DNA from 3 places in the Pantoea sp. X-Soil-OKNW-713 genome. Region 3 is predicted to be linked to each of the others. Evidence: predicted binding sites of a transcription regulator. Region 3 holds the regulator's gene; each other region holds the start of a gene.
What was found. Region 3 encodes CRP, which controls carbon source genes, mostly activating them, when cyclic AMP is high. Its sites were predicted from a motif close to ATGTGANNNNNNTCACAT; they were not measured.
Positions count from the first base shown of each region.

Region 1 (5,870 bases), 3.1 Mb from region 3:
CATACATGACCAATCGCAGTGGCTTCCATTTCGACGGCAATCGCCTGTGGGAAGGTGTGGCGAATGCGTGCCAGCGGCTCTGCACCATTAATAAAGGCATCACCGCTCACCACCAGGCCACGCACTGCGTTGAGATCCAGCTGCTTGATCACCTGCTCAGCGGCGGCAATCAGTTTATCATCGGCAATGAACGCCGCCGGGCAACCGGCCATCTGGCCCGGTTCGTAACCGAATGCGGTGACATCTGCATCGTGGTAACGCACTTCGTCGGATACCACGATATCGCCGACTTTCAGCGTTGGTGCCAGACCGCCAGCGGAACCGGTGTTGATGACGACATCCGGCTTGCACAGTTCCAGCAGTAACGTTGTACCCAGTGCTGCTGCGGTTTTACCAATGCCCGATTTCAGCAGGGCAACCTCAACGCCATTCAGCGTGCCAGTGTAAATTTCGCACCCGGCCAGCGTCAGCGTCTGACGGTTTTCAATTTTGTCACGCAGCAGGGTAACTTCCTGCTCCATCGCGCCAATAATGCCTGCTTTCATAAAAGAGTCTCGCTAATGTTGTGGATGTAAACCGCAAAAGTGAGGCATAGTCTATCATGGCTGTCAGAGGAAGAATTCACGAAAAAATAAGGGGTAATTATGGCGACGATCAATTTCAGGAAGAAGATCAGCTTCACCCGCCCCTATACCAGCCGTAAAGATCCCGAAGGGGAATACTTTATTACCCGCCATTTTGAAAGCGATCGTGGGCGTATCATTAATTCGGCCGCGATTCGTCGTCTGCAACAAAAAACCCAGGTCTTTCCGCTGGAGCGGAATGCCGCGGTGCGTTCACGTCTGACCCATTCTCTCGAAGTGCAACAAACCGGACGTTATATCGCGAAAGAAGTGCTGCAAACCCTGAAAACCCAGGGGGGAGGGCTGGCGAAATATGGCCTTGATGAGCTGGAAGGTGCCTTTGAAAGCCTGATTGAGATGGCCTGTCTGCTGCATGATGTTGGCAATCCGCCCTTTGGTCACTTCGGTGAGGCCGCTATCAATGACTGGTTTGATGATAATTTACCGGCTGAATTGGTGGATCCGCTGGTGGCTGGGGTAGAAAACGAGGTGCAGCGGGCCGATTTTGACCGGTTAAATGCAATGATTCGTCAGGATTTGTGCCACTTCGAAGGCAATGCGCAGGCGATTCGCATGGTCCATACCTTGCTACAACTGAACCTCAGTTATGCTCAGGTGGCCTGTATTTTAAAATATACCGCCCCCGCCTGGTGGCAAGGCGATAAACCGGCTGAGTTCAGCGTATTAATGAAAAAGCCGGGTTTTTATTTATCCGAAAGGGAATATGTCGCCGATCTTCGTGCGGCTACCGATATTCCTGAACATCATCGCTATCCGCTGACCTGGATAATGGAAGCCGCTGACGATATTTCTTATTGCATTGCCGATCTCGATGATGCGGTAGAAAAAGACATCTTTAATGTCGACACGCTGTACGATTATTTGCTCAAAGCCTGGGGGCCGGTAAAACCTGGTGATGCATTCAGCCGCACCATTGGTGAAGCGTGGAAAGAAGCCTGCCAGAAGAAATGGCGCACCAAAGGCGACCAGTTTTTTATGGCGCTACGTGTTAACGTGCAAAACGTGTTAGTCAGTCATGCCGTACGGCGCTTTATCGATAACTTACCGGCTATTTTTACAGGGAATTTTAATCATGCTCTGCTGGAGGATGATGGTGAGGAAGGGCGCCTGTTGATGTTATTTAAAACGGTTGCGCGCCAGCAGGTGTTTAATCATCCCGAAGTCGAACAACTGGAATTGCAAGGCTATCGTGTCATTAAAGGGTTACTGGAAATTTATCAGTCATTAATGTTGCTCGATTATGAGCAGTTTACCACCCTGATGAATGATGATTTCTTAGCCAAACATCCGATTGAGACTCGCCTGTTTCATAAACTATCCGGGAAACATCGCAAAGCTTATCAGCAAAAAATGCGAACCTTAATTGTGGCGCATAAATATGAACGCCTGCTGTGGGAACGCTATTATCGTTCACGCCTGATTCAGGACTATATCAGCGGAATGACGGATCTTTATGCCTGGGATGAGTACCGCCGTTTGATGGCGGTAGAATAAGAGAAGTTTTGTAAAGACGAAGAATAATTTTTTACTTTTACCCAAAACTTTATCAGGAACTTCGCGCTTACAATTTAATCTCATCATCACGACCACAGCAATGGTCCGGACGTAAATCTTATATGAGACACAGATGAATGAAAAAAAGCACATTAATGTTAAGTGCACTGGCACTTAGTCTTGGCATGGCGTTAAGCCCTGTCAGTGTTTTCGCGGCGGAGACAGCTTCTTCCTCCAGCCAACAGCTGCCCAGCCTGGCACCGATGCTGGAAAAAGTGATGCCTTCCGTGGTGAGTATCAGCGTGGAAGGGAGCACCACGGTGAAGACGCCGCGTATGTCGCAGCAATTCCAGCAGTTCTTTGGTGATAACTCACCGTTCTGCCAGGACGGTTCGCCGTTCCAAAGCTCACCGATGTGCCAGGGGGGTGGTGGTGATAACAGCGGCGGCGGTGATAACACTCAGCAGGAGAAATTCCGCGCGTTGGGTTCTGGCGTGGTGATCAATGCTGATAAAGGCTACGTGGTGACTAACAACCATGTGGTTGAAAATGCGACAAAAATCCAGGTGCAGTTGAGTGACGGACGCCGTTATGATGCGAAAGTCATTGGTAAAGATCCGCAGTCGGATATTGCGCTGATCCAGCTGAAAGATGCGAAAAACCTGACGGCGATTAAGATTGCCGATTCAGATAACCTGCGCGTGGGCGATTACACCGTAGCGATCGGTAACCCCTATGGTCTGGGCGAAACCGTGACTTCGGGTATCGTTTCAGCACTGGGTCGCAGCGGCCTGAACGTTGAGAACTATGAAAACTTTATCCAGACCGATGCTGCGATCAACCGTGGTAACTCGGGTGGTGCGTTGGTGAACCTTAACGGTGAACTGATTGGTATCAACACCGCGATCCTGGCTCCGGACGGCGGTAACATCGGTATTGGTTTTGCCATCCCGAGTAATATGGTGAAAAACCTCAGTGCGCAGATGGTCGAGTATGGCCAGGTGAAACGCGGTGAGCTGGGGATCATGGGTACCGAGCTGAACTCCGAGCTGGCGAAAGCGATGAAAGTCGATGCGCAGCGTGGTGCCTTTGTAAGCCAGGTTCTGCCGAATTCCGCTGCCGCGAAAGCGGGCATTAAAGCCGGTGATGTGGTGGTGTCGATGAATGGCAAACCGCTGACCAGCTTCTCAGCACTGCGTGCTGAAGTCGGTTCACTGCCGGTTGGCACTAAGCTGCAACTCGGTCTGCTGCGTGACGGCAAACCAGTAAGCGTCACTGTGGAGTTGCAGCAGAGCACTCAGGATAAAGTACAGTCCGCTACGATCTATACCGGCATTGAAGGTGCAGATCTGAGTAATGTCGACAGCAACGGCCAGAAAGGCGTGCGAGTTGATAGCGTGAAACCGGGCAGTGCCGCGGCGCGGATCGGCCTGAAAAAAGGCGATGTGATTCTCGGTGTGAACCAGCAGTCGGTGGCGAATCTGGGCGAACTGCGCAAGATCCTCGACACCAAACCTTCGGTACTGGCGTTGAATGTCCAGCGCGGCGACAACAGCCTGTACCTGCTGATGCAGTAATCTCTTGTAGCTAAGCAAAGGCGGACTTCGGTCCGCCTTTTTTATGCAGAAAATGTAACGACGCGATTTAACGCGCGGTTTTGCACCTGGTGCCAAAATTCGCACGATAAATCGTGCCGCCACAAGCATCACAGATGTGACCTCCCCCGCAATTCCCGCAATCTCTATCCGGCTATGTGCAGTTGCACAATGCCAGCCGTTAAGCGGGCGCGTATTCTGTCGGCAGTTCCTTTTATCTGGAGTGATTAATGGCCACCTATCATCTTGATGCGCGACTGGCTCAGGACATTGTTGCCCGCACCATGAAAATTATTGACAGCAATGTCAACGTGATGGATGCCCGTGGCCGCATCATTGGCAGTGGCGACCGCGAGCGTATTGGCGAATTGCACGAAGGTGCGCTGCTGGTACTGTCGCAGGGCAGGGTTGTAGACATCGATGAAGCGGTGGCTAAGCATCTGCATGGTGTACGCCCGGGGATTAACTTGCCGCTGCGTATTGATGGTGAAATCGTAGGTGTAATCGGTCTGACCGGGCAACCCGTAGCGTTACGGCATTACGGTGAACTGGTTTGCATGACCGCAGAGATGATGCTGGAACAGGCACGGCTGCTGCATATGCTGGCGCAGGATAGCCGCCTGCGCGAGGAGTTGGTTCTCAACCTGGTACGCAGCGAAACCCTGTCACCGGCGTTGAGCGAATGGGCGCAACGGCTGGGTATCGATCTTAATCAACCGCGTGTGGTTGCGGTGGTCGAGGTGGACAGCGGGCAACTTGGTGTCGATAGCGCCATGTCGGAATTGCAGCAACTGCAAACGCTGCTGACTACCCCCGAGCGCGATAACCTGATTGCCATTGTCTCGCTCACCGAAATGGTGGTACTGAAACCGGCACTGAATGCGCATGGTCGCTATGATCAGGACGATCATCGGCGTCGGGTTGAGCAGTTATTACAACGTATGAAAGAGAGCGGGCATCTGCGCATGCGTATTGCGCTGGGGAACTATTTTACCGGTCCCGGCAGCATCGCACGTTCCTATCGTACCGCCCGTACCACCATGATGGTCGGCAAACAGCGTATGCCGGAACAACGCAGCTATTTCTATCAGGATTTGGTGTTGCCGGTACTGCTCGATAGCTTACGCGGTGGCTGGCAGGCCAATGAGCTGGCCCGACCGCTGGCGAAACTGAAAAATATGGATAGCAATGGTTTGCTGCGGCGTACCTTAATCGCCTGGTTCAGCCATAACGTACAACCCAGCGCTACGGCGCGTGCGCTGTTTATCCATCGTAATACGCTGGAATATCGTCTGAATCGTATCTCGGAACTCACCGGGTTGAATCTCGGCAACTTTGACGATCGCCTGTTATTGTACGTGGCATTGCAACTTGATGAGCAGGGCGGATGAAACGGGCTGGGATACTGGCGTTCGCGCTATGGGTATGTAGCGGTTTTAGCCAGGCGACTGAGCTGGCTTTTCTCTCGCTGAGTGATTTACAGCAGGTTAAGCAACAACTGGCGCAGCACCGGGCTGCGTCGCCAACGCTGGCGGCGTGGCAACAATTACAGCGGGAAGCGCAACAGGCGTTGAAGCATCCTGATCCCAGCGTCATTGATAAAGGGCTGTTACCGCCAGGCGGTTCGAAGCATGACTATCTCAGTCTGAGCGCCTATTGGTGGCCAGACGCGTCACAACCCGCTGGCCTGCCGTGGCTGCGACGCGACGGTATGGTGAATCCAGCCAGCAAAAATGATCAGAGCGATGGTGTCCGGTTGGCACGCTTTAGCGCTGATGTGCAGGCACTGACGCTTGCCTGGTACTTCTCCGGTGAGCAGCGTTATGCCGATAAAGCACAGTCGCTGGTGCGCCACTGGTTTATCGATCCTGCCAGTCGAATGAATCCCAACCTTAACTTTGCGCAGGGTGTCCCTGGGATAGCGGATGGGCGTCATACCGGGGTGCTCGACGGGCGCTATTTTGCGACCCGAGTAGTGGATGCCTTGCAGTTACTGAGAACCTCTCCAGGTTGGCAAGCGGCCGATCAGCAGGGGGTAGAACGCTGGTTTCGCGACTATCTGCATTGGTTACAGCATAGCCCGCTCGCACAACAGGAAGCGGCAGCGCCCAATAATCACGGTAGCTGGTACTGTACC
Region 1 is NZ_AP035995.1:890,748-896,617, forward strand. It holds gene mtnN (5'-methylthioadenosine/S-adenosylhomocysteine nucleosidase) at 1-545, opposite strand, end outside; gene dgt (dGTPase) at 645-2,138, shown strand; gene degP (serine endoprotease DegP) at 2,276-3,715, shown strand; gene AC6I8R_RS03975 (CdaR family transcriptional regulator) at 3,964-5,124, shown strand; gene AC6I8R_RS03980 (alginate lyase family protein) at 5,121-5,870, shown strand, end outside.
Region 1: a site for CRP is predicted at 3,850-3,867, ahead of AC6I8R_RS03975 (CdaR family transcriptional regulator). Genes of this name have one in related genera too.

Region 2 (5,870 bases), 2.6 Mb from region 3:
GTGTTGGCCCGGCAGGGTTAATACATCACCTGATGACCATATCCAGCCAGAATGTTCTTCACCCGTTCCATCGTTTCTTTCGTCGGTGGCTTCACACCTTCCAGCTTGTACTCTTCACCCATCGCAATCCATTTATGCTTACCTAATTCGTGGTAAGGCAATAATTCAATCTTCTCGATGTTGTCCATGTCCTGGGTGAATTCACCCAGGCGATGTACCGAATCATCATCGTCGGAATAGCCGGGCACCACGACATAGCGAATCCAGGTGCGAACACCTTTCTTCTGCAAATAGCGGGCAAAGTCCATGGTACGGTGGTTCGAGACACCGACCAGAATCTGGTGGATATCATCATTGATCTGTTTGAGATCGAGCATCACCAGGTCAGTGACTTCAAGCAGTTCATCAATAACCGGATCGTAACGTCGCACAAAACCATTGGTATCGAGGCAAGTATGGATACCCTCGGCGCGGCAGGCGCGGAACCAGTCGCGTACGAACTCTGCCTGGAGAATCGCTTCGCCGCCGGAAGCTGTCACGCCACCGCCAGAGGCATTCATAAAATGGCGGTACGACAGCACATCTTTCATTAAATCTTCTACCGTCACCTCTTTGCCGCCGTGGGTATCCCAGGTATCACGGTTGTGACAATAGAGGCAGCGCATCAGGCAGCCCTGGAAGAAGGTGATAAAGCGGATTCCCGGGCCGTCAACGGTGCCGCAGGATTCGAAGGAGTGAATACGACCGATGGTTGACATTGCGATGAGTTCTCCAATTTGGCCTGGTATCAGGCGGCACAATCTGTGTCGTGCTCTGAGGTTTAAGTCGGTTTTGCCAGAGAGCCTCGGTTAGCCTTCTGGCAAAACGACCTGGAGAAAAGGCTCCCGCAGGAGCCTTTTTTTAGCGGGACGAATTACAGGGACTTGGTGAAAGTACGGGTAATCACATCCTGTTGCTGCTCTTTAGTCAGCGAGTTAAAACGCACGGCGTAACCGGAAACACGGATGGTCAATTGCGGATATTTTTCCGGGTGATCCATCGCATCCAACAGCATTTCACGGTTCATCACGTTAACGTTCAGATGCTGACCGCCCTCGATATTGTTGGCTTCATGGTGGAAGTAGCCATCCATCAGGCCCGCGAGGTTGGTTTTACGTACGTTATCATCTTTACCCAGCGCGTTCGGTACGATAGAGAAGGTATAAGAGATACCATCTTTGGCGTAGGCGAACGGCAGTTTAGCGACCGAGGTCAGTGAGGCAACCGCACCTTTCTGGTCACGTCCGTGCATCGGGTTAGCACCCGGTCCGAACGGTGCACCTGCGCGACGGCCATCCGGGGTATTACCGGTTTTCTTACCATAAACCACGTTAGAGGTAATGGTCAGCACTGACTGAGTCGGAACAGCATTGCGATAGGTCGCCAGTTTCTGAATTTTCTTCATGAAACGTTCAACCAGGTCACAGGCCATATCATCGACGCGAGCGTCGTTGTTACCAAACTGCGGGTATTCACCTTCAATCTCGAAATCAACCGCCAGGCCATCTGCATCACGTACCGGTTTCACTTTGGCGTACTTGATAGCTGATAGTGAGTCAGCAGCTACAGACAGACCGGCGATACCACAAGCCATAGTACGGTAAACGTCACGGTCATGCAGAGCCATCAGTGACGCTTCATAGCTGTATTTATCATGCATGTAGTGGATAACGTTCAGGGCGGTGACATACTGTTTTGCCAGCCAGTCCATGAAGTGGTCCATACGCGCCATGACGGTTTCGAAGTTCAGTACGTCATCAGTGATCGGCGCTTCTTTCGGGCCAACCTGCATTTTCAGTTTTTCGTCAACGCCGCCGTTGATTGCGTACAGCAGGGTTTTCGCCAGGTTAGCGCGGGCACCGAAGAACTGCATTTGTTTACCGATCACCATCGGGCTAACACAACAGGCGATGGCATAGTCATCGTTGTTGAAGTCAGGACGCATCAGGTCATCGTTTTCATATTGCAGTGATGAAGTATCGATGGAGACTTTTGCCGCATATTTTTTAAAGTTAATCGGCAGTTTTTCTGACCACAGGATGGTCATGTTTGGTTCCGGTGATGGACCCATGGTGTACAGCGTGTTCAGGAAACGGAAGGTGCTTTTGGTGACCAGAGTACGACCGTCGACGCCCATACCTGCCAGGGACTCAGTTGCCCAGATCGGGTCGCCAGAGAACAGCTCATCATATTCCGGCGTACGCAGGAAGCGCACCATACGCAGTTTCATGACCAGGTGGTCAATCAGTTCTTGCGCTTCGGCTTCATTCAGCTTGCCTGCTTTGATATCACGTTCGATGTAAACATCAAGGAAGGTAGACACGCGACCAAACGACATCGCCGCACCATTCTGTGATTTAACCGCAGCCAGGTAGCCGTAGTAAGTCCACTGCACCGCTTCCTGCGCCGTGGTGGCAGGCAGAGAGATATCGTGACCATATTTAGCCGCCATCTCTTTGATCTGGCCCAGCGCACGGTGCTGTTCAGAAATCTCTTCACGCAGACGGATAGTGGCTTCCAGATTGACGCCGTTTTCCATGTCGCTTTGCAGTGAATTGAACTGCGCAACTTTGTCTTTCATCAGGTAGTCGATGCCATACAGCGCAACGCGACGATAGTCACCAATGATACGACCACGACCATAAGCATCTGGCAGACCGGTCAGTACACCGGATTTACGGCAACGCAGGATGTCAGGGGTATAGACATCAAACACGCCCTGGTTATGGGTTTTACGGTAATCAGTGAAGACTTTTTTCAGTGAGGCATCCAGTTCACGGCCATAAACCTTACAGGAGCCTTCCACCATTTTGATACCGCCAAACGGGATGATGGCGCGTTTCAACGGGGCTTCAGTTTGCAGACCAACGATTTTTTCCAGTGACTTGTTGATGTAACCGGCATCGTGTGAAGTGATGGTTGAAGCAAGGTCGGTATCGAAGTCAACCGGAGCGTGAGTACGGTTTTCAATCTTGATGCCTTCCAGCACGTTATCCCACAGTTTAGTGGTTGCCGGGGTGGCACCTGCGAGGAATGACTCGTCGCCTTCATAAGGGGTGTAATTTTTCTGGATGAAATCGCGTACGTTGACACCGTTCTGCCATTCGCCCGCGTTAAATCCTTCCCAGGCTGCCGCCAATTTTTCATTCAGTTCGGTCATGATATACCTGCCTTTATTTAGGGAAACTTTCACGTTTGGCACGCGATCAGGCGTGCCCGTACTCAATACTTAATTAATGTACCGGGTCATCACCGCGTAGGTAGATAACCCAGTAGGTCAATCCGACTAACAGGCCACCACCAATGATGTTGCCGATGGTGACAGGAATAAGGTTGTCGACAATAAAGTTACCGACACTGAGCGCCTGGAATTGTGAGGCACTGGCTCCGGCCATTTGCCAGAACTCCGGGCTGGCGAAGTCGCGAATCATGATCGCCATCGGAATCAAAAACATGTTAGCGATACTGTGCTCAAAGCCGCTGGCAACAAACATAGCGACAGGCAGAATCATCGCCACCATTTTGTCGAGCAGGCTGCGGCCGGAGTAACTCATCCATACCGCCAGGCACACCATCAGGTTGGCAAGGGTGCCAAGGCTAACGGCTTCAATAAAGCTATGGTGCATTTTATGGTCAGCAGTTTGCAGAACGTTTAAGCCCCACGCGCCGTTTGCCACCATATGTTCGCCAGAGAGCCAAATTAGCGCGACAAAAAACAGTGCGCCAATCAGGTTACCGATATAAACATTTAACCAGTTACGCCCCAGCTGTGCCCAGGTGATGCGACCGCTGGCTTTAGCCACCACAATCAGCACGGTGGAGGTGAAAAGGTCAGCACCGCACACCACCACCAGCATTAATCCCAGAGAGAAGCAGATGCCGCCAATCAGTTTTGCCATGCCGTAAGGCATCGTGCCGCTACCGGTGGTGGCGGTGATATAGAACACAAAAGCGATAGAAATGAATACGCCAGCGGTTATGGCAAGAAAGAAGGTGGTTAAGGGGTGTTTAGTGGCTTTATAAACCCCGGCATCTTCAGCAACCTTTGCCATTGCCGCCGGTAATAATGAATTAAACGGGTTGTCAGTTTTCACACTAACGCTCTCCAGGAATTATCTGGGATTAATACTAACAAAGGAGTATAGGACAGGATTTGATATGGATCATATTTGGCCGGTGGGGTGGGGGTGTCAGGGGCTATTGGGCAAGCGAAACCGCATTAACCAATTGAATATTATCAAATAAATATTTTTTAATATTTGCAAATATTGTTGAGAAACGCAACGATGGAAAAGCTGAATTGTTAACGAATATTATTGCTTGAGTCTAAAATGTTATCTGAAATTTTCCTGAGAAAGGTAAAACCGCTGATAATAAAAAAAGGCGCTGAAGTTATTCAGCGCCTTTTTGGGCATTATCTGACCTTTTACCGCAAAATAAGGCTATTTATTTCGCTAACCAATAACGACGTTTGGCCGCCTGTAACTTTTCATAAGCTGCCAGCAACGACTGATGGGCCGGGAAGGCTTTCAAATCTAAATCTACGGCTTGCAGGCCGTAGAACGGCGCTTCACCGCTGATAGCGGCTGATGCCGCGTCAACGGCTGCTTCACCGTACATACGGATAAAGGCGCGGTGGTATTGAACCGGATCGCGTTCCTCTTCCATAGCCAGCAGCAGCAGGGTTTGCAGGCAACGGTAGTAGTTAGCACGCTCAGCACTGAAGATTGACTGGTTAAATTCCATCGTCCATTCAGTCCAGATCAGTGCCTGATCGAGGTCACCACCAGCCAGTGCCAGCATGGCTTTCAGCTCGCCAATACGCAGCGTAAACCAGCCATTGTCTTTGCCCGATGCCAGACCCAGCAATTCGCGAACACGGGTAAAGTCATCGTGACCTTCTTCATCCAGTTGGGTGATCAGATCCAGATAGGCTTCCGGCTCCCATTGGCTCGCCGGCAGGGCCAGCAGGGTTTCACGCAGCGGTGCGCCCATGTTGTTGTTTGCCAGCAGCAAGTCTTCCGCCGGGTAAATATCAGACATGCCCGGTACAATGATGCGGCAGGCATACACGCTCAAATGCTCGTAATCGGCGATGTACACTTCTTTATCTTCAGCGCGGAAGATAGCCATCAGCGTGTCAAACTCTTCGTGTGTGCTGCCAGCAAAGCTCCAGTCAACAAACGGATAGTCGGCATCGTCTTTGAACATATCCCAGGAAATCAGACCGCTTGAATCAATAAAGTGGGTTTCCAGGTTGGCATGCTCGGCAACTTCTTCATCATCGAAGGTTGGCGGCGTGAACACGTCGAGATCTTTCAGGCCACGACCTTGCAGCAGCTCGGTAACGGTACGCTCCAGCGCCACACCAAAATCAGGATGTGCACCAAATGAAGCGAAACAGGTGCCGTTCGCCGGGTTGAACAGCACCACACAGATCACCGGGTATTTACCGCCGAGGGAGGCGTCATAGGCAAAAATCGGGAAGCCTTCAGCTTCCAGACGTGCGATGGCCTCAACCACGCCAGGATAGCGCTGCATAACAGCTTCAGGAATTTCTGGCAGGCTGATGGATTCAGCAATGATGCGGTTTTTAATATGGCGCTCGAACACCTCGGACAGTCCCTGTACACGCGCTTCGTTAGCGGTGTTACCTGCTGACATTCCGTTGGACACATACAGGTTGCCGATAATATTCATCGGGATATAGACGGTCTGCTGGTCTGACTGACGTGTAAAGGGCAGGCCGCAAATGCCACGCTCAGCACTGCCGGATTGCAGGTCGATCAGGTCACTCGCGCTCAGGCTATCTTCAGGATCATAGAATTCAC
Region 2 is NZ_AP035995.1:1,481,189-1,487,058, forward strand. It holds gene pflA (pyruvate formate lyase 1-activating protein) at 18-758, opposite strand; gene pflB (formate C-acetyltransferase) at 914-3,199, opposite strand; gene focA (formate transporter FocA) at 3,273-4,133, opposite strand; gene ycaO (30S ribosomal protein S12 methylthiotransferase accessory factor YcaO) at 4,486-5,870, opposite strand, start outside.
Region 2: a site for CRP is predicted at 4,191-4,208, ahead of focA (formate transporter FocA). Genes of this name have one in related genera too.

Region 3 (5,870 bases):
ATGTGTTCGACAATAAACTGACTGTGCGTCACCCAGAGCCGCATATCTTTCAGGTACTGCGAATTGAAGCCCGGCTCGGTCATCGCCTGATTCAGCGAGTTAAACATGGCGTTATGCGCCTGGTTGACCTTGATGCGCTGATACGCCAGTTTCTCCGGTGACTGCTCCGGTCCGAGCAATAACTGCATCGCTTCCTGATCGGCTTCCAGCGCATCGTGCGCATTCTTACGCAGTAAGCCGCTCTGCCACTGCGGCCACAGCCAAATCATGCCGCCAAAGGCAATCAGACATCCCATCAGCGTATCCATCATGCGTGGCAGCAGGAACTGCGCGCCATTCAGCGACAGCAACTGGAGCGAATACACCGCCGTCACCGTAAAGCCAATCATTGACCAGCCGTAATATTTACGTGTCACCAGATAGCTGGCGAGGGTGATCGCCAGCATAAACAACAGGGTGATGGATTCCGGTACGTCAAAGCGTAACGAGGCGGCAGCAATCAACAGCCCGGCAAAGGTGCCGAGCGCTCGGTGCTGAATTCTTACCCGCGTGGCGCTGTAGCCATTCTGGCTGACGAACATGGTGGTCATCAGAATCCAGTAAGGTTTGGGGATGTTGAAGAACAGCGCCAGCGCGCTACCAAACATCAGCATCACGGCAAAACGTGCAGCGGTGCGTAAGGCGGGGGATTTCAGCGACAGATAGCTGCGCAGCGCCGGAAAAAACGGCAGACGCCGTTGGCGGTCGGCCATCAGATCACGGGTATACAGCGGTTTCTGGGTGCGCAGCACGCGCGCAATGCGGCTGAAGTGATACAGGCAGAAATTCCCCACCGGATTGTCCGGGTGCTGGCGGGCAATTTTTTCCAGCGCACCCAGCTGCTTATCCATTTGAAACCGTTCCGGCAGCTGATGATACAAAATGGCATCGGCCAGCAAGCGCAGACGGGCGGAGATGGTCTTGGCATTCCAGCGAATCACCGCTTCTGCATGGCTCTGCTCCACCAGCTTTTGCACTTCTTCCGGCTGATGCAGGCTGACGGAGATATGTTCCTGCAAATCGAGCGCCACCTGAAAGGCACGCGTCAGGCGTTTGTGGCTGTTATCGCGGCTGGCCGACAGCATATGCATTTGCTGGTAGCAGGTGGTGATCAGATCTACCGCTTTCTGCTGGCGCGCCAGCAACGGCGGCAGCGCTTTCTCCGGGTCGGTCAGCTGCGTCAACAGGGTATATTTGGCATCGCAATAATCCGCCAGCTCACGGTACAGCAGGCTCAGCGACTCGCGCATCGGCTGCTCTTTCCACAGCCAAAACCAGAACCAGTTGAACAACCCATACCACAAGGTCCCGCCGATATAGAGCAGCGGCGGCACCCAGATCGGCATACGTCCCACCAGGCTCAGGGTAAAGATGGAGGCAATCAGCGTGGCAGGCAACAAGCGGCCATGCAACGGGCTGATCTCACCCGTCACGCCCACTAATAACGGCAGCACCAGCAGAATCAGCGGCAGGGGGACGTGATAATCCGTCAGCCACTGGATCAGAAAGCTGCCGGTCGCAAACAGGGAACCACCAATAATCAGGCGTTTAAAAAAGCGTTTATGCGGCGTATCAAGACCGGCGATGTTGCAACAGGCGGGCACTAAGGAGAACAGCAAGCCTTTTTGCAGGTCGCCAAACAGCCAGCCGAGGGCCACGGGCAGGCACAGCACCAGCGTTTGCCGCAGGGCATAGTTCACTTCGGGATGATAGATGATTCGACGCCACATCAGCTCATCGCAGACAAAAACGGCGTGATGCTGCCATCACGCCGTGGGTGAGAAGAAATTAGCGGGTGCCGTAAACGACGATGGTTTTACCATGTGCGGAGATCAGGTTTTGATCTTCCAGCATTTTCAGAATACGGCCAACTGTCTCGCGTGAGCATCCGACGATCTGACCAATTTCCTGACGGGTGATTTTGATCTGCATCCCGTCCGGGTGGGTCATGGCATCGGGCTGTTTGGCCAGATTGAGCAGCGTCTGCGCAATGCGACCGGTCACATCAAGGAAGGCAAGGTTGCCCACTTTTTCTGATGTCACCTGTAGGCGACGCGCCATCTGCGCCGAAAGACGCATTAAAATATCCGGGTTTACCTGAATCAGCTGACGGAATTTTTTGTAGGAAATTTCAGCCACTTCGCAGGCAGTTTTGGCTCGTACCCAGGCACTACGTTCCTGACCTTCTTCAAACAGGCCAAGCTCGCCGATGAAATCCCCCTGATTGAGGTAGGAGAGAATCATCTCTTTGCCTTCTTCATCCTTGATCAGCACCGCAACGGCACCTTTCACGATGTAGTAGAGCGTTTCCGCTTTCTCACCCTGATGAATCAGGGTGCTTTTGGATGGATATTTGTGAATATGGCAATGGGACAGGAACCATTCGAGTGTAGGGTCTGTTTGCGGTTTGCCGAGAACCATTCGCTATTATCCTCTGTTGTAATCGTGCCCAAAACACAGGGGGCAGTTTTCCCTGTCAGGCGGTGAAATCGTAGAGCGCTTCCTGTTAAGGAAAATTATTCGGGTGGACTCTTAAGCCAGGCTTCTGATTCTTCCCGCCTTCGTCTATTGCGACGAAAATATTTTCAGCTCTGTTTGTAGCACAGCTTTTGCTAGCTGTCTTCTGTTGTCTCGCTTCAGCAAAAGGGCGATTAGTCTGGATTGCTGTTTCTCAGGTGAAAGCGTACTCTGGCGGCAAATCAGCCTATTCAGGAGAAAGAATAATGCAGGCACGGGTTAAATGGGTGGAAGGGCTTACCTTTCTCGGAGAATCCTCATCAGGTCACCAGATATTAATGGATGGCAATTCGGGCGACAAAGCACCGAGCCCGATGGAGATGGTGCTGATGGCGGCAGGCGGTTGCAGCGCGATTGACGTCGTGTCGATCCTGCAAAAAGGGCGCAATGATGTGAAGGATTGTGAGGTCAAACTGACCTCGGAACGTCGTGAAGAAGCGCCACGCATTTTCACACATATCAACCTGCATTTTATTGTTACCGGCAAAGCGCTGGGCGATAAAGCGGTGGCGCGAGCGGTTGATCTGTCGGCTGAGAAATATTGCTCGGTGGCGATTATGCTGGGCAAAGGGGTAGAAATCACCCACAGTTACGAGGTTATCGAACTTTAGCACGAACGTAGCGGAGCGATTTATCGTGCGGATTTTTCCCGCAGCGATCTCGGGATCGCGCAATAAATCGCGCCGTTACGGTTATGTTTGATTATTCGATGCGTTTGCCTTCAATCAGTCGCTGCACCAGCGGCGTCATAATCAGCTCCATCGCCAGCCCCATTTTGCCGCCGGGCACCACCAGGGTGTTCATATGCGAGATAAAGGAATCCTGAATCATCGCCAGCAGATAGGGGAAGGCAATACCTTCCAGACCACGGAAATGGATCACCACAAAGCTTTCATCCAGTGATGGAATTTCACGCGCAGCAAACGGGTTAGACGTATCGACGGTAGGTACGCGCTGGAAGTTGATATGGGTGCGTGAGAACTGCGGGGTGATGAAGTTGATGTAATCCTCCATCGAACGCACCACCGAATCCATCACCGCTTCGCGTGAATGGCCGCGCTCGCTGGTGTCGCGAATCAGCTTTTGAATCCACTCAAGGTTGACGATCGGTACCACACCTACCAATAAGTCGACGTGTTCAGCCACGTTGTGCTGCTGCGTCACCACCCCGCCGTGCAAGCCTTCATAAAACAACACATCGGTGTTTTCCGGCAGCGGCTGCCACGGGGTGAAGGTGCCCGGCACCTGATTCCACGGCACGGCTTCGTCATAGGTATGCAGATATTTGCGCGACTGACCAAGACCGGTTTTACCGTATTGCTTAAAGGTTTGCTCCAGCAGGCCAAAATCGTTGGCCTCCGGGCCGAAATAGCTGATATGACGGCCAAGGTCGCGCGCTTTGCGGATCGCCATGTCCATCTCAGGGCGCGTGTAGCGATGAAAACTGTCACCTTCGACCTCCGCCGCATGCAGGTTCAACTGCTGGAATATTTTGCGGAAGGCAAGGCTGGTGGTGGTGGTTCCGGCGCCGCTGGAACCGGTAACGGCAATGATCGGATGCCTGGCTGACATAACAAAGCTCCCTGTGAAGTCCGGCGATGAGCATTGTTAGCACGAAAAGCCGGGATGTGCATTAGCCGCGAAATTCACCGCGTGCCATGATATTGACGGTTTCGTGCAGTTCTGACCACACCAGCACAGCGTCACCGCGTTCCAGTTGGCGACGCACATCAGCGACTTTTTGCGCCAGACTGCGCTCCTGTTCACCGTAGTCGGTGCCTTCGCGTAATACAAAGGCTTCGATCAGGTTTTCCAGCGTTTCAGCTTCAAGTTGTTGCCACGGAATAATCACGATCATACATCCAGGTAAGTTGATAACCACTGCGGCACGCGTTGTTCCAGCCACATTTGCGGTCGTAGCAGCGTACCGCCAACAAAGCCGACATGGCCGCCTTGCTGTGTCAGCTGATATTGAATCGAGGACGACAGTTGCTCCGGCTTCGGTATTACTGCGTCGGTCATAAAGGGATCGTCCTTAGCATGGATGATCAGCAGCGGTTTGCGTACCCCGGTCAGCAGCGGCATCGCGCTGGCCCGATGATAATAATCGCCTGCATCCACAAAGCCGTGCGCCCTGGAGGTGACGGCATCGTCAAAGTCGCGCAGGCGGCGCAGGGCGCGCAGTTCACGTAAATCGACCGGCAGGGTGCCCGGCCAGGCCTTCAGCTTACGTTTAGCGTTCTTTTTCAGCTGCGTCAGCAGGTAGTGCTGATAAAAACGTGAGAAACCGTTCTCCAGCTTCTGGCTACAGGGTTCCAGCAGCAGGGGCGCAGAGATGGCGACTGCGGCATCCAGCGGCGCATCATGCCCCTCTAATCCAGTCAGGCACGCCAGCATATTACCGCCCAGCGACACGCCGACGGCGGTGGTGGGGACATCGCCCCATTCACGCTTTAACCAGCGCAGAAAGAAGCTGGCATCTTCGGTTTCGCCGGAATGGTAAATCCGGTGCAGGCGGTTCGGTTCACCGCTACAGCCGCGAAAATGCATCACCACTGCCAGCCAACCGCGTGCCTGACATGCCTGCATCAACCCATGCGCATAGGGGCTGTGAAAGCTGCCTTCTAAACCATGAAACAGCACCATGCGTGGTTTGTGCGCGGCCTGAATAGGGTCTTCACTCCACGCAAGATCGACAAAATCGCCGTCCGGCAAATCGAGGCGTTGCCAGTGTGGGCGCAGAGTCACGCGCCGCCTGAGCAGACGTGGCAGCAGAGTTTGCAGATGCGGATTGCGAAAACCGCTGAGAGGAATGAAGTCCTCTTCGGGCGGGGAGTCAAAATTACTGTGGTAAACGCTTGTCTGATGCATATCTCGCTGATAGTTTCGATGGGTTTTTTGGCTTTCCTGGGTGAGGAGCACCCGAATCAACATGGAACTGAGTCTGTTTTTGTCAATGCTGGGCTTTCTCTGGGTCGCTGCGATCACGCCAGGGCCTAATAATATGTTACTTACCGCCTCCGCTGCCAACTTTGGCTTTCTGCGTTCTTTCCCGTTGTTAATCGGCATCATGATCGGTATGCAGGCGATGCTGCTGATGGTGGCCTTTGGCGTAGGTGGCCTTATCCTACTCTATCCTGCCTTACATCTGGTTCTGAAAATCGCCGGTAGCCTGTATCTGCTGTGGCTGGCATGGAAAATCGCCACGGCGGAATATGAGCAACTGGATACGGATTCGGCCCCGCCGGTGCCAACGCCGTTCTGGCAGGGCGGGTTACTGCAACTGATTAATCCAAAGGCGTGGCTGATGGCGT
Region 3 is NZ_AP035995.1:4,039,929-4,045,798, reverse strand. It holds gene AC6I8R_RS18935 (YccS/YhfK family putative transporter) at 1-1,769, opposite strand, end outside; gene crp (cAMP-activated global transcriptional regulator CRP) at 1,828-2,460, opposite strand; gene AC6I8R_RS18925 (OsmC family protein) at 2,763-3,167, shown strand; gene AC6I8R_RS18920 (phosphoribulokinase) at 3,259-4,128, opposite strand; gene AC6I8R_RS18915 (YheU family protein) at 4,190-4,408, opposite strand; gene AC6I8R_RS18910 (hydrolase) at 4,411-5,427, opposite strand; gene AC6I8R_RS18905 (LysE family translocator) at 5,489-5,870, shown strand, end outside.